One region of the Streptomyces diversicolor genome, then DNA from elsewhere that is predicted to be linked to it. Evidence: riboswitches for the same ligand, from Rfam matches in the RefSeq annotation. Region 1 holds a riboswitch; each other region holds the start of a gene.
The links. A riboswitch is a leader RNA that binds a small molecule or an ion and turns the genes downstream of it on or off. The one in region 1 is predicted to bind cyclic di-AMP.
Positions count from the first base shown of each region.

Region 2: it holds a riboswitch for cyclic di-AMP, as region 1 does, so the genes downstream of both, AC27LF_RS00395 (M23 family metallopeptidase) here and AC27LF_RS32920 (M23 family metallopeptidase) in region 1, are expected to answer to the same signal.
Region 3: it holds a riboswitch for cyclic di-AMP, as region 1 does, so the genes downstream of both, AC27LF_RS18340 (C40 family peptidase) here and AC27LF_RS32920 (M23 family metallopeptidase) in region 1, are expected to answer to the same signal.

Region 1 covers NZ_BAAJXA010000035.1:21,857-26,725, forward strand. Annotated here, with positions in the region: gene AC27LF_RS32915 (aldo/keto reductase) at 1-601, opposite strand, end outside; gene AC27LF_RS32920 (M23 family metallopeptidase) at 773-1,816, opposite strand; cyclic di-AMP (ydaO/yuaA leader) riboswitch at 1,826-1,983, opposite strand; tRNA gene AC27LF_RS32925 (tRNA-Met) at 2,376-2,449, opposite strand; gene AC27LF_RS32930 (alpha/beta fold hydrolase) at 2,755-3,567, opposite strand; gene AC27LF_RS32935 (MerR family transcriptional regulator) at 3,650-4,012, opposite strand; gene AC27LF_RS32940 (MFS transporter) at 4,089-4,869, shown strand, end outside.
Region 2 covers NZ_BAAJXA010000001.1:89,815-94,683, reverse strand. Annotated here, with positions in the region: gene AC27LF_RS00400 (SGNH/GDSL hydrolase family protein) at 190-975, opposite strand; gene AC27LF_RS00395 (M23 family metallopeptidase) at 1,223-2,197, opposite strand; cyclic di-AMP (ydaO/yuaA leader) riboswitch at 2,202-2,359, opposite strand; gene AC27LF_RS00390 (tyrosine-protein phosphatase) at 3,028-3,825, shown strand; gene AC27LF_RS00385 (DUF6126 family protein) at 3,873-3,995, opposite strand; gene AC27LF_RS00380 (helix-turn-helix domain-containing protein) at 3,992-4,591, opposite strand; gene AC27LF_RS00375 (aspartate aminotransferase family protein) at 4,694-4,869, opposite strand, start outside.
Region 3 covers NZ_BAAJXA010000014.1:66,823-71,691, forward strand. Annotated here, with positions in the region: gene AC27LF_RS18330 (hypothetical protein) at 186-539, shown strand; gene AC27LF_RS18335 (tellurite resistance/C4-dicarboxylate transporter family protein) at 552-1,526, opposite strand; gene AC27LF_RS18340 (C40 family peptidase) at 1,660-2,859, opposite strand; cyclic di-AMP (ydaO/yuaA leader) riboswitch at 2,868-3,039, opposite strand; gene pcrA (DNA helicase PcrA) at 3,301-4,869, shown strand, end outside.

The sequences.
Region 1 (4,869 bases):
CGGCGACGTCCTGGAGCGGGCCCTCGTAGGTGTCGCGCGAGACCAGGTTGTAGTGCGGCTGGAGCGCCACGTACCGGGCCAGGCCCTCGCGGTCGGAGAAGTCCAGGGACGCCTGAAGCCGCTCCGCGCTGATGTTGGACGCGGCGATGTGCCGCACCTTGCCGGCCCGTACCAGTGCGTCGAGCGCGCCGATGATCTCCTCGACCGGCACGTCCGGCTTGTCGAAGTGCGTGTAGTAGAGGTCGATGTGGTCGGTGTCGAGCCGGCGCAGCGAGGCGTCCGCCGCGGCCCTGATGTTGGCGGCGGACAGTCCCGGGTAGTCGGGGTGCTGGCTGACCTTGGTGGCGATCAGGACGTCCGAGCGGTTGCCGCGCGCCTTGACCCACTTGCCGATGATCGTCTCGGACTCGCCGCCCTTGTTGCCCTCGACCCACGCCGAGTAGGAGTCGGCGGTGTCGATGAGGTTGCCGCCGGCGGCCGTGTAGGCGTCGAGGACGGCGAAGGACGTCGGCTGGTCGGCGCTCCAGCCGAAGACGTTGCCGCCGAGGGCGAGCGGGAAGACCTCAAGATCGGAGGGACCGAGTTTTCGAAGGGAAGTCATACTCGGGTTCAACGCGCCCGCCTGAATCCTCGATTCCGCCGCCGTGCGCAAAGACCGTGCAAACACCGGACCGGCAGCCCTGACGTCGGGGGGATGGGCGCCAGGACCGCCGGGGAACGGGGGGTGCGGGGATGTGCCGGGTGGGTCAGGGTCGAGGCCCTTGCCGCAGGGTCAGGGGGTGAGGCCCTTGCCGCGCAGCCAGGCCATCGGGTCGATGCCGCCGGCCTCGCCGCCGGGGTGGACCTCCAGGTGGAGGTGGGGTCCGGTGACGTTGCCCGTGGCGCCCACGCGGCCGATGACGTCCCCGGTGTTGACCTTCTGCCCGACGCTGACGCTGATCGACGACTGGTGGCAGAACCACAGCTCGGTGCCGTCGTCCAGGGTGAGGATCGTGCGGTAACCGTAGGAGCCGGCCCAGCCCGCCTCGGTGATCGTGCCGGTGTGGACGGCCTTGATCAGCGTGCCCGTGGGGGCGGCGAAGTCGAGGCCGGTGTGGTAGCCGGAGGACCACATGGAGCCGGCCTGGCCGAAGGTGCCGGTGATCGTGTACGAGGAGGTCGGCAGGGTGTACTGCTTGGCCAGCGCGGCCAGCCGCGCCTCCTCGGCCTTCTTCTTGGCGGCGGCCTCCGCCTTCTCCTTGGCGGCGGCGGCCCGGGCCGCGGCCTCCTTCTCCGCCTTGGCCGCCGCGTCGGCGACCTCCTGGTCGGCGGCGGACACGGCCGCGGCGACGGCCCTGGTCTCGGCCTGGCCCTGCTGCTGCTCGGCCTGGGCCATGATGCGGTTGCGCAGCGCCTCACCGGCGTCGGTGGTGCCCTCGGCGCTGTCGGCCTCGGTCACGCCGACGCTGCTCAGGGCGGTCGCGGAGCCCTTGGTGGCCTGGGCGCCGGCGCCGTCGCCGAGCAGGGAGCCGACGGAGGGCAGGTCGGGCATGGAGATGGACACCGGCGGCTTGCCGGTGTTGGCGCTGGCCATGCCGCCCGCGCCGACGGCGGCTATCACGCCGACGCCGAGGACCGTGGAGCTGCGGGCGAGTCCGCCGCCGCCCCGCTGCTTGGCGACGCGGTGCCGGCCGCGTAGCGGGCGGATGGACTCCTCGGTGGGGTTCCACTCCTCCCAGGGGCCCTCGTCGGTGCGGTAGGTGCCGTAGCCGAAGGTCTCGGTGCCGTACTGGCTCGGCGCGAACGGGGCTTGTGGGGCGGGCCGGTTGGACGCCACTCGGGCGTACTCCTTTCCTTCCTCCGCCTACCGGGTTAGCTGACGGGTTCGGAGCAGGAAGGTCTCCTACGCGCGTATACCGGCCGTGTCTCCACGGCGGTGTCCGCGTGATTCACCCCAAGGTGGTGGTTCCCCGGTTCCCTTGCGGGATTCGGCGCGTGAGCACGGAGCCGCCTCTTGTGACGGCTGGGACGACCGCGCTGCGTTATCGAACGTTAATAGACCCGGCGGGCAGATTCCAAGCCGTTCCGCTTGATCGTTAACGCTTTCGGGCGGGAATTTACCGCCCATGACCGGCGAAAACCGGGCGAGTTGGCCCCTGGCGCACGGAAACTCGGACAACCCATAGTGTTTGACGGTGTGTCAGTTGTTATGCGGAGGGCGGTCGTCCGATCACCGCTCGTGACGGCGGGCTCGTGACCGTGGGCGAGCCGCGCCATCGTGAGCGAGTCGCGTTGCCGTGAGCGGGCCGCGCCGCCATAGCCGGGCCGCGCCGCGGTGGGTGGAAAAACACTCAGGGCCGGAATCCATGCCTTGGATTCCGGCCCTGAGCCTTCAGTAGCGGGGACAGGATTTGAACCTGCGACCTCTGGGTTATGAGCCCAGCGAGCTACCGAGCTGCTCCACCCCGCGTCGGTTCCACCAGTGTACGCCATGCGCAGGACGGCGAGCACACGGATAACCCCGGCTGATCCACGGCGTATCGCGATCAACCGTTGCCCGGCGCTGATCGGCTTCCTGCTCCCCGAGGAGGTCGAGGATCCGCGGGACCCGCAGGAGCCGCCGGCCCCCAAGGCGATCACCGCGCTGGAAACGGCACCCGCTGTCCACGCTGACGCCTGGGAGACGGATCACTGGACCACGGTGTCGAGGGGGAGGCGGCCTTGGCCGTGGAAGGACGCCCGGGAGCGGTGGATCACGGCAGAACGCCTACGGCGTCACGGCCTTCGGTTCGGCCTCGGAAGCGTGTCGAGCCAGCCTCCGATCAGCTCGCGGACCGCCGGTGCGCTCTCGACCTGCGGGTTGTGACCGGCACCGTCGAGGACCACAGCGGTCATGCGGGGGTAGTGGTCGAGCAGGGCGAGCTGGTCACGCCAGCCCACGAGGGCGTCCTGACGTGTGGTGAGCAGAAGATGCCGGCCGTGGTGGACCTCGCCGGGGCGCTCCGGCCACTGCGGCAGCAGGAAGTCAGCGTCGAGTTCGGCGGCGGCATGGCGGTCGTGCACCCGCCAGCCGGGGAGGATGTGCTCCTCGAAGAGAGCCCAGCTCTCCTCGGTGTGGCGGGTCATCACGGCGCGGAACAGCGGAAGGTCCTCTTCGGCGGCGAGGCGGGCAAGGAGTGCGTCGTCGCGCTCCACCACGGTGCTGTCGGGCAGGGTACGTTCGGCGCCCCAGCGGACGACGGGAACGAGCAGCGCGGAACCGAGGACCTGCTCGCCGAAGCGCGCCGTCACGGCGCGGGCGATCTGCCCGCCGAAGGACTGCCCGACAACGGCGAAGGGTCGGTCGCCGACGGTGGCGCGGATCCAGTCGATGACGGCGTCGGCCATCGTCGTCGCCGAAGTCGGGCCGGACAGCCGCGGACTGTTGCCGTGCCCGGGCAGGTCGGGGTACAGCCTGCGCCAGCCGGGCCGACCGGTGAAGGCGGGCTCCAGCGGCAGGAGCAGCCGGTGATCGATGGTGTAGCCGTGGATCAGGACGATCGGTGTGCCGTCGCCGCATTCGGTGTGCCAGAGGGCGGAGTCGTTCATGGCGCAAGGCTGCAACCTTGACGTACGTGTCAAGGTCAAGCCGAGCCGCACGGCACGCTTCCGTCCGGTGTCGAGTGAGAGGTCAGGCGAGGCTCTTGACCACCGCGAGGTACTCGTGGATGGCATCGCGGTTGCGGGTCAGGCAGTCGATGCGGCGGGTCATCCTCTCGCCCTCGCATTCGAGCGTGGCGATCATCTCCGGTGTGGCGTCCGTGAAGTGGATCCTCCGCGGGGCATCGAGGCACGGAAGTATCTGCTTGATGATCCGTGTGGGCAGTCCGGCGTCGAGCAGACCGCGGATCTGGAGCACGCGGTCGACGAGGTAGTCGTCGTAGTCGCGGTACCCGTTGTCCTGGCGGCGCGGGGTGATCAGCCCCTCACGCTCGTAGTACCGCAGTGATCTGGCGGAGGTCTCCGTCAGCCGGGCAAGTTCACCGATGCGCATGTGAGCAGCCTCACGTCCGGTCGGGGCAGGGTCGGATGGACCTTGACGTTGATGTCAACCCTAGACGATGAGGCCCATGGATCAACTGAACATCCGCCCCGGCCTCCACCCCCGCACGCCGGCGGACCGGCTGCCGCTCTCGGGCCTGCTCGCGCTCGGCACGGCGGGTTTCGTCACCGTCATGACCGAAGCCCTCCCGGCGGGCATCCTCCCGGCCATGAGCGCGGACCTCGGCGTGAGCCAGTCACGTGCCGGACAGACGGTGACGCTCTACGCGCTCGGTTCCGTCCTGGCGGCGGTCCCCCTCACCACCGCCACCGGCTCATGGCCGCGCAGACGCCTGCTGCTCACGGCGATCTGCGGCTTCGCTGTGGCCAACGCGGTCACGGCGTTCTCGACCAGTTATCCGCTCACCATGGCCGCCCGTTTTCTCGCCGGTCTGGTCGCGGGGCTGCTCTGGACCCTGCTCGCCGGGTACGCACGCGGCATCGTCGCCCCGGAGCGACGCGGCCGAGCGATGGCCGTCGCCATGGCGGGCACACCCGTCGCGCTGTCCGCCGGGGTACCGGCGGGGACGTTCCTGGCCCAACTGATCGGCTGGCGTTCCACGTTCGGGCTGATGAGTGTGCTCGCCCTGGTGCTGGTCGGCTGGATTCTGCGGGAGCTTCCGGACCTGCCGGGGCAGCGTGGGCACGCCCGGGCCACGCCGGTCGGCAGGGTGCTGAGAATCCCGGGCGTGGCTCCCGTTCTGCTGGTGACGGGCGCGTTCGTTCTCGCGCACAACATCCTCTACACCTACATCGCGGCTCTCGCGGCGGCGGCGCGGATCGAGGACCGCGTGGATGCGGTGCTGCTGG
Region 2 (4,869 bases), on a different contig from region 1:
GCGCGGTGCCGCGGTCCCGGGCGCCGGGTGTGGGCGGACGAGGCGGTCTCCTGCGAACTGTGTCTGGTGCCGGAGGCGCTGACGGCACGGCTGCGCCGAACGGCGCGCGCCAGGACAGGGACCCGGCACGGCTGCGCCGAACGGCGCGCGCGCCGGGGCGGGGCCCGGTGCGGCCCCCGCCCCGGCGGTTCAGGCCACGGAGGCGATGCGCGTCCGGATGTCGTCCGGGGAGAGCGTGCCCTTGGCCGTCACATGGTCGCCCGAGGACTCTCCGCGCAGCCGGCGCCCGATCCACGGGACCAGGTACTCGCGGGCCCAGTGGACGTCGTCGCGGCGCACTTCGAGGGTGCCGCGGGGCGGCAGCGGCGGCCAGGGCTGTTCCGGGTCGGCCGGGACCTCGACGCCGAGGACCTGGCCGGCCCGCAGCGCGACACGGGTGTGACCCTCCGGCGAGAGGTGGAGGCGGTCGTCGTCCCAGGCCCTGCGGTCCTGTACGGCCTTCAGGGACCACAGGTCGAGCACGGGGCAGCCGTACCGGTCGGCGATCGCCCGGACGTGCCCGTTGTAGGTGGCGATCCTGCCGCGCAGATGCTTGAGCACGGGCACGCCGCGGGTGTCGAAGCCGGTCGTCACCATGACGGTGCCGGCCGCCGCGGTGAGCCGGGCCACGGCCCGTTCGAAACGCTCGGCCACCTCGTCCGGGTCGGTGCCGGGCCGCAGGATGTCGTTGCCGCCGGCGCAGAAGGAGACGAGGTCCGGGGCGAGTTGGACCGCCTGGGGGATCTGCTCGGCCACGATCTGGTCGAGCAGCCGCCCGCGCACGGCGAGATTGGTGTACTGGAAGTCGCCCTCGGGCCGGCGGTCCGCGAGCAGGACCGCGAACCGGTCGGCCCAGCCGACGAACGCCCCGTCGGGGCCGGGGTCGCCGACGCCCTCGGTGAAGCTGTCCCCCACCGCCACGTACGACCCGATCACAGCTGTGTTGTCACTCTTCGAATCGTCTGCCACGTCGGCCCATGATTCCCCTTCGGATGTGACCTACGCGATCGTAGGAAGGGGTTGACGAACGGTGAGATAAGACACTCCCCAAGAGATTCCCAACGCGGGAATAGGCCGGACGGCAGGGGTGTTGGGCTGAGAATTGCCGTGCCCGCAGGGCCCACACGGGGAGGGGCGCACCGGGTTCCCGGTGCGCCCCTCCCCGTGTGGGGGTGCCGCTGCGTCAGACGGTGACGCCGTGCGAGCGGAGGTAGGCGAGCGGGTCGACGTCCGAGCCGTAGTTCGGCGTGGTGCGTATCTCGAAGTGCAGGTGCGGGCCCGTCACATTGCCGGTCGCACCGGACAGGCCGACCTGCTGGCCCGGGGTCACGGTCTGGCCGGCCGAGACGGACAGCTGTGACAGGTGGGCGTACTGCGCGTAGTGGCCGTCGCCGAGCCTGAGGACCACCTGGTTGCCGTAGGCGCCGCCCCAGCCGGCGGAGACGACGGTGCCCGCGCCGACCGCCTTGAGCGAGGTGCCGGTCGGGACGACGAAGTCGACACCGGTGTGATAGCCGCTGGACCACATGCTGCCCGCCGTGCGGTAGGCGGTCCCGATGCGGGCGCCGTCGACGGGGAGGCCGTAGCCGGTGGTGGCGGCGGTGTCGGCGGCCCCGGTGTTCTGGGCGACCGGAGCACTGTCGGACGAGGTGTCGGACGACGGCGGCGTCGACGGCTGTGCGGACCCGTAGGACCCGTCGGACCCGCCGGACCTGTCGGACGAGGACTTCGCGGAGGAAGGCTCGGTGGACGACGAGGAGCCGGTCCCCGTCGCGGCCCGCTCGCCGAGCGTGAGCTTCAGACCGGGGTGGATCAGCGAGGGATTGCCGCCGATCGCCTCACGGTTGTCCTGGTAGATCCGCTGCCAGCCGCCGCCGACGCCCTGTTCCTCGGCGATCTTGGCGAGCCAGTCGCCGGGCCGCACCGAGTAGGTCCGGGTGCCGGAGTCAGCGGCGCCCGTCTTCTTCTCGACGGTGCCGGCGCCTGATGGGACGGACTGCTGCGCGGCGGCGTGGGGTGCCGTCTCGGGGGTGGCGGCGTGTGCCCCGGCGGCGCCGATCAGCGGCAGGGCGAGCGCGGCGCCGCCGGTTCCGGCGGCGGCGAGGGAGCGGGTGAGGCGCTGTGACTTGGGGCGGCGGTGCTTACCCTTCGCGGGCATGGCGAATTCCTCTCCGGCGCCTGCGAGGTGAGCTGTCGGGTTCGGGCTGGAGCTGCCCGGCCGCGCGTGGCGCGGCTTCACCCCTAGCCGTCCCGGAGACCGGGACAGGCGGTCGTGCCTGGTGGGTCCCCCGCTCCTGCCGTGCACGGGTGAGTGGTGTGTCGGGATCCGGGCGGCGGCAGGATTCGGCGGTCCGTCCGGATTGGTGGCGAACGTAAGCGAGCGGGACGCGAACGGACAAGGAGCCGCTTCACCCGGTGCGCGTTTCCGTTGATCCGTCACGGGAATTCCCGGTCACCGTCCGTGCATCTCCGGGTGGCGAGCCTTCCCAAGTCCCGCAAGGGGCTTGTGCATTACGTGGTCATGACGGACGACGCACCGTCACGGCTATGACGCTCCTCACGCCCTCCATCGCATAACCCGCAATTCGGCCATAAGGGTCAGAGGTGATGTGGTCGAAGGACCGCGCGCCACGGGCCGCACACCGGACTCCGCGACGACCTGGACGCCAACAGCACCGCACCACGAGGCATTTCGCCCGTTTAGCGGCATTTATACGACGCCGGCGGATCGAGTCCGCCAGCCGTACGCCGGAACGGGTCGCCGTATCGCTGCGTCGCCCAGGAGCCGGGTACGACCGTCCTCGGCGCCGTCCGTCATCGGATGCCACAAGGGCCCACGGCTGCGCTCACGCCTCGACGTCATCAAGTGCCGCGGGCCCGTGGGGCGACGCCTGTGGACAACTCGTTGCCGCGGGAAAACCATGTCGTATGGTCGACGGCGTGCCCGTCGACGAGCCGCGTCGCGGGGTCCGACCACAAGGAGCCTCCGTGACGCAGCAGGTCCCCTCGACCGAGCCCGAACTCGCCGGTGTGCGCAACTTCCGTGACGTGGGCGGACTGCCGACCGCGGACGGCCGGCGGGTGCGCCCCGGCGTGCTGTTCCGCAGCGGCCACCTGGCGCATGCCACCGAGTCCGACGCCGCGTTCCTCTCCTCCCTGGGCCTGCACACGATCTTCGACTTCCGCAACGCCGCCGACCAGAAGCTGGAGGGGCCGGACGTCGCGCTGCCCGGCGTACGCAACGTCAACCTGCCGCTGACCGACCCGGCGGACGGCGCCGAGTTCTGGACGATGGTCCGCGACGGCGACGTCGGCCAGCTGCGGCAGCTGCTGGGCGACGGAAAGGCCGAGCACCGGATGATCGTCTCGTACCGCTCGATCATCACGGAGCGCACCGCCGAGCACTCCAGGGTGCTGCACGCGCTGGCGGAGGACAGCGTCCCGGCGCTGATGCACTGCGCGGCGGGCAAGGACCGCGCGGGCCTGTCCATCGCCGTGACCCTGCTGGCCCTCGGCGTGGAGCGCGAGGCGATCCTGGCCGACTACCTGGAGTCGAACGCCAAGCACCGCCGCTACCGGGTGCGCCGCAGCGGCAGCGCGGACACCGCGTACACGCCCGAGATCATGGAACTGCTCAGCCCGCTGTTCGACGCGCGCGCCGCGTATCTGACGGCCGCCATGGAGACGGTGGAGCAGACCTGGGGTGGTGTCGACGCCTATCTGGAACAGGGGCTGGGTCTGGCGCCGCGGACCCGGGAGCGGCTGCGCGAGCGGCTGCTGGACTGACGGACGCTCACCCCGGGGCCGTCACCCGGCCGTCGTCCCGTCGCCGCTCATCCCTTGGCACCCACCTCGAACAGCAGATAGATGAAGCCCGCCACGAGGTGGCCGACGGCGATGTAGATGATCAGCCGGATCCACAGGGCGCGCGGGAACTTCTCCTCCATGTCACTCATGGCAGCTCTCCAGTGATGGGGCCCAGGCACAGCGCGGCCGTGGGACTTTGCAGCAGGGTGTGGACGAACAGGAGCTCCACCCCGTCGTGGTCCTCGGCGGCGAGGCGGTGCGGGGTCAGCGAGTCGAAGTGCGCGCTGTCGCCGGGAGCGAGGACATGGGCGGTGTCCCCGAGGCGCAGTGCGAGCCGGCCCTTGAGGACGTACAGCCACTCCTCGCCGGGGTGCACGCGCACGATGTCGCGCTGCGAGCCGTGGGGCACATGGACGCGCAATGCCTGCATGCCGCGGCCGGGAGCGCCGGCCTGCCAGTAGGTCCAGCCGCCCGCACGGGTCGGTTCCATGTCGGCGGCGCGCACGATCGCGTCCCGGTCGGCGACGGTCTCGCCGAGCAGGTCCGAGACGGTCGTACCGTAGACGCGGGCCAGTGCGAGCAGCATCGGCAGGGAGGGCTGGCGCTGCCCGGTCTCCAGCCGGGACAGATGGGCGGGCGACAGCCCCGCGGAGTGCGCCGCCGCCTCCAGCGTGAGGCCGGCGCGGCGGCGCAGCGAGCGGAGCTGGGGCGCGACCGCGGACAGCTCGGCTTCGGAGGAGGACATGCCTCCATTGAGCCGCAGCTTTTACCCGTGGGGCAAATTTCTTGCCTCTGAGGCAAAGGACGCAAAGACCTCAGAGGCAACCGGCGGCGCCGGGCGGGATCGTCAGCGGTTGGCGACCGCCTGCTTGATGAGCGTCTTGCCGAAGTCCCACATCAGACCGCCACCGCTGTGCGCGTCGTCCATCACCGCGGTGAAGGCGTCCACGAACCGGTCGACCTCGGCCTCCCCGATGACCAGCGGCGGAATCAGCTTGATCACCTCCAGGTGGTCGCCGGAGA
Region 3 (4,869 bases), on a different contig from region 1:
GCGGCGGCACAACGGCAGGTGACCGTATGTGACCGCGATCGCGGTGCGGAGTCGCCGCCTTCGCATGACGCGCTGACCGAAGCGGCACTTCCGCGGCGTGCGCGGCACCCGGGGTGCTATGGGGGCGCGGTCAGCCGGGGGCCGGTGGCCGTCGGGCGCGGGGCCCCTGATTAGGCTCCGGGGCCATGGACGTACTCACCCATCTCTTCGTCGGCCTGCACATCATCGGCATCGCCTGCCTCCTCGGCGGCTTCCTCACCCAGATGAAGGCGATGGGCCAGGGCACCGCCCGGTTCGTGCCCGCCATGCTGCACGGCGCGCTGACCATGCTGGTCACCGGGGCGATCCTGGTCGGCCTCAACCAGGCCGACGACCACCATGTCAACAACATCAAGATCGGCGTGAAGCTGGCCCTGCTGATCGTGATCCTGGGGCTGGTCTATGTGAAGCGGGACGAGGAGCGGGTCGACAAGAGCCTGTTCGGCGTGGTGGGCCTGCTGACCACGGCGAACGTCTTCATCGCCGTGCTGTGGACGTGACGTACGGCAGCGTCAGGCGCGGCCCGCCGCCCTGATCCCGGCGCGCGCCGTCACCACGGCGCCCGCGGCCACCGCCAGCCAGGCCGCGACGGCGACCCACAGCAGCACGTGCCCGAGGCCCCACAGCCACGGGGTGCCGACGGCCGACGCGCCCGCCAGCGAGGCCACCGCCGTCATCCCCATCGGGAACACCGTCGACCAGCGGCGCACGTCGAAGCATGGGCGGGGCCGGATCACCTCCGCGAGCAGCAGGACGACGTAGCAGGCCAGGTCGAGGGCGAGCAGCCCCACGGTCACGCTGTGCAGGACGTCCTGGTCGTCCTCGTTCCACAGGTACAGCGCCGGACCCCCTGCGGTGATCAGCTTCGCCCCGGCCAGCGCCGAGATGGCGAGCGCGCCGGCCAGCACCCAGTGGTCCCCGGCCCCGTCGAGCACCTGCCGGGCGTCGAACCGGGCCAGCGCGACCAGATACAGCGCCAGTCCCAGCCAGAACAGCACCAGTGCCGTGTGCGCGAGCCACGCGGTCGACTCCGCGACGGCGAGGGTGGCGCCGAGCACGGCGAGTCCCTGGGTGGACACGCAGAGCAGGAACACCGCCCCGGGCATCCGCCGCCGCAGGCCCGGTGCGACGAGGAACAGCAGCACAGGCCAGAGCACGGCGGCCAGCGCGAGCGACGCCGCGGCGAGGGTGTGCCCGCCGAGCGCGGAGATCCGGGTGCCGAGCACCGTCGTCGCGGCCACGGCGGTGAGCGCGCCCGGCGTCCGCGCCTCGGCCAGCCACCGCCGCCGGTCGCGCAGCATGCCCGCGGCGAAGTCCGCGGCGAGCGCCAGCCAGGCGACACAGCCCAGCGCCAGGGTGATCAGGGACAGGACCTCGTACCGGGTCAGATGCAGCCCCACCGAGACGATGCCGGTCGCCATCACGGCGGCCCCGGCCGCCGGCGGACGCCGCGCCCACCAGGCGCGAAGGGGTGAGGTGCCGGGCATGCGCCCGATGCTAGGGAGCACCGGGCGCACCGAGGGCGTGGCACGCGCGCGTACGTCGCAAAAACGCGCGGGCGCGGGACACGGCGGGATCGGGAACGCCGCCACGCGGGCGTGGACGCGGATCTCTGCCGGGTCAGGCCGGCCGTACCACGCTGTGGATGATCGAGTCCCCGGCGTAGTAGATCGACTCCTCGCGGACGTAGGCGCCCGGCTTCGGGGCGTGGATCATCATGCCGTTGCCGATGTAGAGACCCACGTGGCTGACGTCGTCGTAGAAGAAGACCAGGTCACCGGGTTGTGCGTTGGCGAGGGAGACCGTGGTGCCGGCCTCGACCTGGCTGTAGGTGGTGCGCGGCAGGCTGACGCCCGCGGCCTTCCAGGCGGCCTGGGTGAGCCCCGAGCAGTCGTAGGAGTCGGGTCCGGTGGCGCCCCAGACGTACGGCTTGCCGATCTGCGCGCGGGCGAACGCGATCGCCTTCTCGGCCTTGGTGGCGTAGCCGGAACCGGACGAAGACGAAGAAGACGAAGAAGACGAAGAAGACGAAGAAGACGATGAAGAGGAAGAAGACGACGGCGAGTCCGTGGAGTTCGACGCGTCGCTCTTCTGCCGTGCCGCCTCCTGCTCCGCCTGCTTCTTGGCCAGCTCGGCCGCCTTCCGCGCGGCCTCCTGCTGCTTGCGCTTCTCGATCGCCGCGAGCCGCGCCTTCTCCTCCGCCGTCAGCTTGGACAGCAACTGGCGCGCGGTGGAGAGCTTCTTCTGGACGGTGGCCTTGGCGGTGTGGAGTTCGTCCTGCGACTCGGTCAGTGTCTCCAGGCTCTTCGTGGCCTCCCGCCGCTTCTTCATGGTCGCCGACTGCTCGGTGACGTAGTCGTCGACCGCGGTCTTCTGGCGCGAGGTCAGCCGGCTCATCAGCTGGGTCCGGTCGAAGTAGTCCTGCGGGGTGTCCGCGAGCAGGAAGGTGGCGGTGTCGGGGGCGGCGGCCCCGGTCCGGTACTGCGCGGCGGCGAACGCCCCCAGTTCCTCACGGGCCTTGTTGAGCCGGTCCGTGCGCCGTGCGACATCGTCCAGGAGGGTGTCGACCTGCTTGCGCTGCTTGCCGGTCTTCTCCTTGGCCGCGTTGTACTTCTCCGTCGCCGACTCGGCCTGCCGGTACAGGTCGTCGACCTTCCTCTGCACCTCCTCCACGCTCGGCCGGTCGCCGTCGGGGGAGGGGGCGGCGTTCGCCGTCTGGGAGAGCAGGGCCACGGAGGTGAGGGCGGCGGTGGCCAGGGCGGGGGTCCGTATGCCGGCCGCGCGGGTACCCGCGGAGCGTGACTTGCGATGCGACGCCAAGGGAGGCGACTCCTTCCGTGTTCCGCCTACCGAGTTAGCTGTCGGGTTCGGGCGGGTGGTTCGGAAGGGTTGCCCTACGGCCCCTCCCCGCGCGGGGGTTGGGCCGATTCACCCCAAGGTCGGTGTGGGTCCCCGGCTCCGCGCACCATGCGGGCGCGCCGGACTCGGCGGAGGCCGTGCGGCCCGGCGACGTTCGCCGGTGGGGGTCGTACGGCCTGCCCGGCACGCTAGCCAACTCGTGTGGCCCCTGTGAAGGTTGATGGGTGATATGCCCGATACATTTTCGTGACCTGATGGAGGGATTCCGTCTGGGTGACAGGGTGATTCCGTACGGTGAACGGTCCGCGCGGCCCGCGCCCGGATCGGATCCGCCGCAGGAACCGGGCCGTCTTCCCGGGGCGGCGGCGGGTTGTCGGTGGCGCGGCCTAGACTCGGAGAGCGATGAGCAGCCTCTTTGACGACAGCTTCCTGGCGGACCTCCGAGCCCCCCGCGGGCAGGAGGAGGAACCCCCGCCACCGCCCGAGGACGATCACGCTCCGGAGCCGGTTCCGGACGATCTGTTCGGCGGGAAGTTCGACGTGCCCCCGGCCCGGGACTCCTACTACGGCAACGGCGCCCCACGGCCGGTCATCGACCCGGCCACGCTCCTGCACGGGCTGAACGACAACCAGCGCGCCGCCGTCGTGCACGCCGGCTCCCCGCTGCTCATCGTGGCCGGCGCGGGCTCCGGCAAGACCCGGGTGCTCACGCACCGCATCGCCCATCTGCTGGCGGAGCGCAAGGTGCACCCGGGGCAGATCCTCGCGATCACCTTCACCAACAAGGCCGCGGGCGAGATGAAGGAACGCGTCGAGCAGCTGGTCGGCCCGCGCGCCAACGCGATGTGGGTGATGACCTTCCACAGCGCCTGCGTGCGCATCCTGCGCCGGGAGAGCAAGCGCCTCGGCTTCACCTCGTCCTTCTCGATCTACGACGCCGCCGACTCCAAGCGTCTGATGGCCCTGGTCTGCCGCGACCTGGACCTCGATCCGAAGCGCTTCCCGCCCAAGTCCTTCAGCGCCAAGATCTCCAACCTGAAGAACGAGCTGATCGACGAGGAGGACTTCGCCGCCCAGGCGGCTGGGGGCACCTCCCAGACGGAGTCCGGGGGAGACTTCGAGAAGACCCTCGCCCAGGCGTACGCGCTGTACCAGTCCCGGCTGCGCGAGGCGAACGCGCTGGACTTCGACGACCTGATCATGACGACGGTCAATCTGCTGCGCGCCTTCCCGGACGTCGCCGAGCACTACCGCCGCCGCTTCCGCCATGTGCTCGTGGACGAGTATCAGGACACCAACCACGCCCAGTACGCCCTGGTGCGCGAACTCGTCGGAACCGCCGAGCACCCCGTGGACGTGCCGCCGGGCGAGCACGACCTGCCGCCCGCCGAACTGTGCGTCGTGGGCGACGCCGACCAGTCGATCTACGCCTTCCGCGGCGCGACCATCCGCAACATCCTCCAGTTCGAGGAGGACTACCCGGACGCGACGACGATCCTCCTGGAGCAGAACTACCGCTCCACGCAGACGATCCTGTCCGCAGCCAACGCCGTCATCGAGCGCAACGAGTCCCGCCGCCCCAAGAACCTGTGGACCAACGCGGGCGCGGGCGCCACCATCACCGGGTATGTCGCGGACACCGAGCACGACGAGGCACAGTTCGTCGCCGACGAGATAGACCGGCTGACCGACGCGGGCGAGGCCAAGGCCGGCGATATCGCCGTGTTCTACCGCACCAACGCCCAGTCCCGTGTCTTCGAAGAGGTCTTCATCCGCGTCGGCCTGCCCTACAAGGTCGTCGGCGGTGTCCGCTTCTACGAACGCAAGGAGGTCCGCGACGTCCTCGCCTATCTGCGGGTGCTCGCCAACCCCGAGGACTCGGTCCCGCTGCGCCGCATCCTGAACGTGCCCAAGCGCGGCATCGGCGAGCGCGCCGAGGCGATGATCGACGCACTCGCCCAGCGCGAGAAG